DNA from 2 places in the Klebsiella africana genome. Region 2 is predicted to be linked to the other one. Evidence: predicted binding sites of a transcription regulator. Region 2 holds the regulator's gene; the other holds the start of a gene.
The links. The regulator LexA, encoded in region 2, represses DNA repair genes until DNA is damaged. The targets are predictions, from matches to a motif close to TNCTGTATGTACATACAGNA.
Positions count from the first base shown of each region.

Region 1: a site for LexA is predicted at 2,511-2,530, ahead of uvrB (excinuclease ABC subunit UvrB). Genes of this name have one in related genera too.

Region 1 is NZ_CP084874.1:3,564,705-3,568,898, forward strand. Features, by position in the region: gene pmrB (two-component system sensor histidine kinase PmrB) at 1-163, shown strand, start outside; gene uvrB (excinuclease ABC subunit UvrB) at 414-2,435, opposite strand; partial or broken gene LGL98_RS17265 (hypothetical protein) at 2,847-3,056, shown strand; gene LGL98_RS17270 (ABC transporter ATP-binding protein) at 3,146-3,868, shown strand; gene bioD (dethiobiotin synthase) at 3,810-4,194, opposite strand, start outside.
Region 2 is NZ_CP084874.1:4,894,909-4,899,102, forward strand. Features, by position in the region: gene dinF (MATE family efflux transporter DinF) at 1-1,208, opposite strand, end outside; gene lexA (transcriptional repressor LexA) at 1,279-1,887, opposite strand; gene LGL98_RS23530 (diacylglycerol kinase) at 2,010-2,378, opposite strand; gene plsB (glycerol-3-phosphate 1-O-acyltransferase PlsB) at 2,507-4,194, shown strand, end outside.

The DNA of each region.
Region 1 (4,194 bases), 1.3 Mb from region 2:
GGACAGTCGCTACGGCGGCATAGGCCTCGGACTGAGCATCGTCACGCGCATCGCTCAGCTGCATGACGCCCAGTTCTTTTTGCATAACCGCCAGCCGGGGCCAGGGGTCCGCGCGTGGGTATTATTCCCGCGGCGCGCGGGTCAGAACGTCAGCACCCACTGATGGAAAAAGGCAACAAGAATGACCAGGGCGGTAGCAACCGCCAGATATTCACGGAAGTTAATTTTTTGCATGGACACTATCCTCATCAGGTTGAGGATAGTGTCGCCTGGCGAGATTAAGCGAACATTAAGAAGGCCGCAACGCGGCCTTTTTTCTTCTCAGATGTGTGTCATCTGACAAAGGGGACGATAAGAGAAGCGCGCGCCTTTACTCTACCCCGCACCTCCACGCCACCAATATAGGCCCAGATTCAGGAGGCAGCGATAAACAGCTCGCGCAGCTGATGCAACTGGTCGCGAATTTGCGCCGCCTCTTCAAACTCAAGGTTCTGAGCGTGCTGCATCATCTGCCCTTCCAGTTCATGGATTTTCTGCTGCAGCGCTTTTGGCGTCATATCCACTCCGCTAAGCCCGGCAGGCTCGGCGGTCTTCGCTTTACCGCGCCCTTTGGCTTTGGTTTTCGCCAGGCTCTGACCCAGCTGCAGGATATCCACAACTTTCTTGTTGAGCCCCTGTGGCACGATGCCGTGCTCTTCGTTATAGCGCTGCTGTTTCTCCCGCCGCCGTTCCGTTTCACCAATGGCTTTAGCCATCGAGGGGGTGATCTTATCGCCGTAGAGGATGGCTTTGCCGTTGACGTTGCGCGCCGCACGGCCGATGGTCTGGATCAGCGAGCGCTCGGAGCGCAGGAAGCCCTCTTTGTCCGCATCCAGGATCGCCACCAGCGATACCTCCGGCATATCGAGCCCCTCACGCAGCAGGTTGATCCCCACCAGCACGTCAAACTCGCCAAGGCGCAGGTCGCGGATAATCTCCATACGTTCGACGGTGTCGATATCCGAGTGCAGATAGCGCACGCGCTCGCCGTGCTCCTCAAGGTACTCGGTTAAGTCTTCCGCCATCCGCTTGGTAAGAGTAGTGACCAGCACACGCTCGTTGATGGCCGTGCGCAGGCGGATCTCCGACAGCAGATCGTCGACCTGGGTCGCCACCGGCCGCACTTCGATCAGCGGGTCAAGCAGACCGGTCGGCCGCACCACCTGATCCACTACCTCGCCGCCGGATTTATCCAGCTCGTAGGCGCCGGGTGTCGCCGACACGTAGATGGTTTGCGGCGCCAGCGCTTCGAATTCTTCAAACTTCATCGGCCGGTTATCCAGCGCCGACGGCAGGCGGAAGCCGTACTCCACCAGCGTCTCTTTACGCGCCCGGTCGCCGCGGTACATGCCGCCGATCTGCGGCACCGTGACGTGGGATTCGTCGATCACCAGCAGGCCGTCCGCCGGAAGATAGTCAAACAGGGTGGGCGGCGGCTCGCCAGGCCCGCGCCCGGAGAGGTAGCGCGAGTAGTTTTCAATACCCGAGCAGTAGCCCAGCTCGTTCATCATTTCGAGGTCAAACTGGGTGCGCTGGGTTAAGCGCTGCTCTTCCAGCAGCTTGTTATTTGCCAGCAGCACCTTGCGCCGCTCCGCCAGCTCCAGCTTGATCTCTTCCATCGCCTGGACGATGCGCTCCCGCGGCGTCACGTAGTGCGTCTTGGGATAAATAGTGTAGCGCGGCACCGTGGATTCCACGTGGCCGGTAAGCGGATCAAACAGCGACAGGCGCTCGACCTCTTCGTCAAACAGCTCAATGCGCAGGGCGATATCGTCGGATTCCGCCGGGAAGACGTCGATCACCTCACCGCGCACCCGGAAGGTGCCGCGCTGGAAGGCCTGATCGTTGCGGGTATACTGCAGCTCGGCCAGGCGGCGCAGGATAGCGCGCTGGTCGATAAGCATCCCCACCGTCAGGTGCAGCATCATCTTTAGATACAGGTCCGGGTCGCCGAGGCCGTAGATCGCCGAGACCGAGGCCACCACCACCACATCGCGCCGCTCAAGCAGCGCTTTGGTCGCCGACAAACGCATCTGCTCGATATGTTCGTTTACCGAGGCGTCCTTCTCAATAAAAGTATCTGAGCTGGGGACGTAGGCTTCCGGCTGGTAGTAATCGTAATAGGAGACGAAATACTCGACGGCATTCTCGGGGAAAAACTCTTTCATCTCGCCGTAGAGCTGGGCCGCCAGGGTTTTGTTTGGCGCCAGCACCATCGTCGGCCGCTGCAGATCGGCAATGACGTTGGCGATGGTGAAGGTTTTCCCTGAACCGGTGACCCCCAGCAGCGTCTGATGCGCAAGTCCATCCTCCAGCCCCTCTTCCAGGCGACGGATGGCTTCCGGTTGGTCTCCGGAGGGACGAAAGGCAGAATGCAGTACAAACGATTTACTCATCGATCAGAACCTGAAGAAAGATTTAGCGGCCGGTGTTTAATTCTACCCTTCGGGCCGTTTTTTGCCAACCAAATATACTGGATATTTAACCAGTACGCATTTATGATAGCGCCAGAAGGCGGCCTTTTTAGCCAGCAAGTGGGGTACAAAACGCCCGCCGGGCGAAATAATCGTCCAACTGTCAGGGTTATCCCCAGAAATTTTACCCTTTTAACATTTGTCAAGCGGACGGGTGAAAGTTTTATGGCAGTAGATGACGCTTTTCTTACACCCATTGATTTTATTTAACTAACTGATATTTAATAAATTTAAAGAAAAGACGTCTTTCGCGCCAATTCAGCCGCAGGCCGCGTACGCTCTAGCTTACCGCAGGTTTTCTAACTCTAATACACAAGGTTATCCACAGGAATAGTGGATAACTGTCTGCAGCCCAAGACCGCCGCCGCCCGGCGCTTATCGTCTTTCGCCGTAAACCGTGCGGCGAAAAATTTTTATCGAACTATTTTTGATAACTATCCGTTTAAAGCCGCTCGATTTTTGCTGCTTTTTGCACCACTCTTTAGCGTCGGGCACCGGAAAAGTGCAGCCCTGGCGCTGACGGTGCCCGATGGTATCGGCGTTCCGCGCTTTTTTCCGAGCGTTCTTTTTCCTGGCAAGAGTTTTGCAGCATCTTTCTGTCGCCCTGACGCCAGGATAAGGAGAAAACGTCCATGTTGAATTTACAGGCAGTAAATCATTTTTACGGTAACCAGCACTCACTGTGGAATGTCGATCTTGAACTACGCCCGGGAGAGTGCATTGGCGTACTGGGACGCGAAGGCATGGGAAAAACCACACTGGTTAACTGCATTGCCGGCCACCTGCCGGTCACCAGCGGTCGGATGACCTGGCATGACATTGGCGCCCCGCCGCGGGATCTCACTCCCCTGTCCGCTCAGTCGCGCAGCGCCATCGGTATCGGCTATGTGCCACAGGATAAACGCATCTTTTCCCAGCTCAGCGTGGAAGAGAATCTGCACATTGCCCTCGCGGCCGGGAACCCCGGGGTAAACGCCAGCGGCGGCGAAATCTATGAGTACTTTCCCGAGCTCTATGCCCTACGCCAGCGCAAAGGCGCCTCGCTGAGCGACGACGATCAGTTCCAGTTGGCGCTGGCCAGGGCGCTGATCGTCCAGCCGCGGTTGCTGATCCTTGATGAACCCTCGCGCGGCAGAGGGCCGCGCTGCCTGCAAAAGCTGGCGGACCTGCTGCTGCGGTTAAATCGCGATATCGGCCTGACGGTGCTGCTCGCCGAGCAGCACCTGCCCTTTATCCGCCGGGTGGCGGATCGCTTCTGTGTCTTGCACCGGGGGCGTAACGTCGCCGAAGGCGATATTATGGCGCTGGATGAGCCGCTGCTGGCGCAGTGGATGACGCTGGATCCAGCGCCCTGAGGTCCAGATACTGGCCGAGATCGTCGCGCTGCGCGATATCGGCAAGCCATGGTATTTCGCCGAGGAACGGCGCGGCCAGTCGGTTTTTCAGCGTCGCCAGATATTCGGCGTGGCGCTTACCCGGCGGCTGCACGTCATTGGCGATCCACCCTGCCAGCGGCAGCCCCGCCTGGCGTACCGCCTGGGCGGTAAGCATCGCATGGTTGATACAGCCGAGCTTAACCCCCACCACCAGAATGACCGGCAGCTGTTCGGTTTGCACCCAGTCGGCAAAGGTCAGGGTGTCCGACAGCGGCGTGAACCAGCCACCGGCACCTTCCACTAGC
Region 2 (4,194 bases):
AGCACCGGTAGCGTAAGCAGCGTCACGGCAAACCCTGCTGCGGCTATCGCCATACTGTTACGCATCTCCGCGCCACGCGTCGCGCCGATGAACATACCGTCCAGCAGATAACACCAGACGCCGACCACCGGCAGGATGGTCTGCCAGATCAGATAGCGATCGGCCAGCTGTTGCAGGGAAGGCAATGAGGTTAATAACGCGATAATGTACTCCCCCGCCAGGCTGTAAATCAGGGCAAACGCCAGCGCCACCATGCCGGACTGCCGGCAGGCCGCTCGCCACACCTCCAGCAGCTGGCTTCCGTCTCGCGCGCCGTAGGCCTGGCCGGAGTGAGCCTCCACGGCGTAGGCAAAGCCGTCCAGCGCGTAGGCGGTAAAGGTCAACATGGTCATCAGTACGGCGTTAACCGCCACGATGTCGCTGCCCAGACGGGCACCGAATACGGTCAGTGCGCCAAAGCACAGCTGCAGCAGCAGAGAGCGCAGCATGATGTCGCGATTCAACGCCAATAAACGGCGTAGATCACCACGCCAGGCGTTTTTCAGCATGACCAGCGACACACCGCGCAGCGTCAGCACCCGCTTCGCCATCACCAGGCCGATGAACAGGGTCGCGTACTCGGCGGTGACCGTGGCCAGCGCCGCCCCCTGGACGTTCATCCGCAGGCCCATCACCAGCCACAGGTCGAGCACAATATTCAACAGATTACCCACCACCAGCAGAATAACCGGCGCCCGGGCGTACTGGACGCCCAGCAGCCAGCCGAGCAGCACCAGGTTGGCCAGCGAGGCGGGAGCGCTGAGCCAGCGGATTTCGAGAAACCGTCTCGCCTGCTCGAGAACTGCCTCGCTGCCGCCGACAATATGCAGAGCGAGGTCAATCAGCGGCAGGCGGAGCAGGATAATCAGCACCCCGGCGCCCAGCGCCAGGGCCAGCGGCTGCACCAGCGCCCGCGCCAGCCGCTGCGGATCTTTGGCGCCCCAGGCCTGAGCGGTGAGCCCGGTGGTGCTCATACGCAGAAACAGCAGCAGCATAAAGAGGAAACTGGTGGCCGTCGTTCCGACCGCCACACCGCCGAGATATACCGGGCTGTCCAGGTGGCCGATCACGGCCGTATCCACCAGCCCCAGCAGCGGAACGGTGATATTGGAGAAAATCATGGGTAGCGCGAGGCGCCACAGTGCTTTATCGGCGGCGTTGAGCAGCATGAAGAGGGACCAGACAGAGGAGAAACATCGCAGCGTCATGCATCATGATGACGCTGCGTTAAGACGGGAGTTACAGCCACTCACCGTTACGGATCACGCCGACGGCCAGACCTTCAATGGTGAAGCTCTGCTGGCGCAGATCGACGACGATCGGGGAAAACTCGCTGTTTTCCGGCAGCAGTTCAACGACATTGCCCTGCTTTTTCAGACGCTTTACGGTCACTTCTTCATCGATACGCGCGACAACCACCTGGCCGTTACGCACGTCCTGAGTTTTATGCACCGCCAGCAGATCGCCATCCAGAATACCAATGTCTTTCATCGACATACCGCTAACGCGCAGCAGGAAGTCGGCATTCGGTTTAAACATCGACGGGTCGACCTGGTAGTGGCCTTCAATATGCTGCTGCGCCAGCAGCGGTTCACCGGCGGCAACGCGGCCGATCAGCGGCAGGCCGTGCTCTTCTTCCGTCAACAGACGAATACCGCGAGAGGCACCGGAGACGATCTCGATCGCGCCTTTACGCGCCAGCGCTTTCAGGTGTTCTTCCGCCGCGTTTGGGGAACGGAACCCCAAGCGCTGAGCAATTTCCGCACGCGTCGGCGGCATGCCCGTCTGGCTGATATGATCCCGAATGAGATCAAACACCTCTTGCTGCCTGGTCGTTAACGCTTTCATTCCGCCCCCTGGGTGTATATACAGTTATGCTGTGAGTATATACAGCTAACGGTGATTTTGGAACCACATGGCACACAAAAATCGGCAGATTGTTTAGATTTTGCGAGGGTTAGCGAAGAACGTTAATGATAATGGCTCCACAGCAGCGTCCCCCAGGTGATCAGCGCGATGATAATCGCCAGCAGAACCGCCGCCGATCCCATATCTTTGGCGCGCCCTGAAAGCTCGTGAAAATCCGAGCCGATACGATCCACAACCGCCTCAATCGCGCTGTTGAGAATTTCGACTATCATCACTAGCAGGACCGAGCCAATCAGCAATACGCGGGTGATGGCGTCGACGTCCAGCCAGCAGGCGATCGCGACGGCCACGATGGCGGCGACGCCCTCCTGACGAAACGCGGCCTCGTTGACCCACGCCGCGCGAAATCCTTTCCAGGAGTAACCTGCCGCTTTAATGATTCGGGTTAACCCGGTGGTATTATTGGCCATCGCAAAACCTTTTTATGTAAATGACGTCGATGAGTGTACGCGTTTGCCGCGCGGTAACGGAAATTTTGCCCGCTTTCTGTTATTCTTGCCGCGCATTTGCATGATTAACCAGAGGCTTCACATCGTTTATGTCCGGCTGGCAACGAATTTACTATAAATTACTGAATTTACCATTACGGGTGCTGGTAAAAAGCAAGTCTATTCCGGCAGAGCCCGCCCAGGAATTAGGACTCGATACCTCGCGTCCGGTCATGTACGTCCTGCCCTATAACTCGAAGGCGGACCTGCTGACGCTGCGCGCCCAATGTCTGGCGCATGATTTACCTGACCCGCTTGAACCGCTGGAGATCGACGGCACGCTGCTGCCGCGTTACGTATTCATCCACGGCGGGCCACGCGTGTTTACCTATTACACGCCAAAAGAAGAGTCCATCAAGCTGTTCCACGACTACCTCGATCTGCACCGCAACCATCCGGATCTCGATGTGCAAATGGTGCCGGTTTCGGTGATGTTTGGCCGTTCGCCAGGTCGCGAGAAAGGGGAAGTCAATCCGCCGCTGCGGATGCTGAACGGCATCCAGAAATTTTTCGCCGTCTCCTGGCTCGGCCGCGACAGCTTCGTGCGCTTCTCGCCTTCCGTATCGCTGCGCCGCATGGCGGATGAGCACGGTACCGATAAGATCATCGCCCAGAAGCTGGCTCGCGTCGCCCGCATGCACTTTGCCCGCCAGCGTCTGGCCGCCGTCGGCCCGCGTCTGCCGGCTCGCCAGGATCTGTTTAACAAACTGCTGGCCTCGAAAGCGATCGCCCGCGCGGTAGAAGACGAAGCGCGCAGCAAGAAAATTTCCCACGAGAAGGCCCAGCAGAACGCGATTGCGCTGATGGAAGAGATTGCCGCGAACTTCTCTTACGAGATGATCCGCCTGACCGACCGCATTCTCGGCTTCACCTGGAACCGCCTGTACCAGGGCATCAACGTGCATAACGCCGAGCGTGTTCGCCAGCTGGCGCACGACGGCCATGAAATTGTCTATGTTCCCTGCCACCGCAGCCACATGGACTATTTGCTGCTCTCTTACGTCCTGTACCATCAGGGACTGGTCCCCCCGCATATCGCGGCGGGCATCAACCTCAACTTCTGGCCAGCCGGGCCGATCTTCCGCCGCCTCGGCGCCTTCTTTATTCGCCGTACCTTTAAGGGTAACAAACTCTATTCCACCGTGTTCCGCGAATATCTTGGGGAACTGTTCAGCCGTGGTTATTCGGTCGAGTACTTTGTGGAAGGCGGTCGCTCCCGTACTGGCCGTCTGCTCGATCCGAAGACCGGCACGCTGTCGATGACCATTCAGGCGATGCTGCGCGGCGGTACCCGACCGATCACCCTGGTGCCGATTTACATCGGCTATGAGCACGTGATGGAGGTGGGAACCTACGCCAAAGAGCTGCGCGGCGCCACCAAAGAGAAAGAGAGTCTGCCGCAAATGTTGCGCGGCTTAAGTAAGCTGCGCAATTTGGGCCAGGGTTACGTTAACTTCGGCGAACCGCTGCCGCTGATGACCTACCTGAACCATCATGTGCCAGAGTGGCGGGAAGCGATCGACCCGATCGAAGCGGTCCGCCCTTCCTGGCTGACGCCGACGGTAAATAACATTGCCGCTGACCTGATGGTGCGTATCAACAATGCTGGCGCGGCCAACGCCATGAACCTGTGTTGTACAGCGCTGCTGGCCTCTCGCCAGCGTTCGCTGACCCGTGAGCAACTTACCCAGCAGCTGGAGTGCTATCTCGCGCTGCTGCGCAATGTGCCCTATTCGCC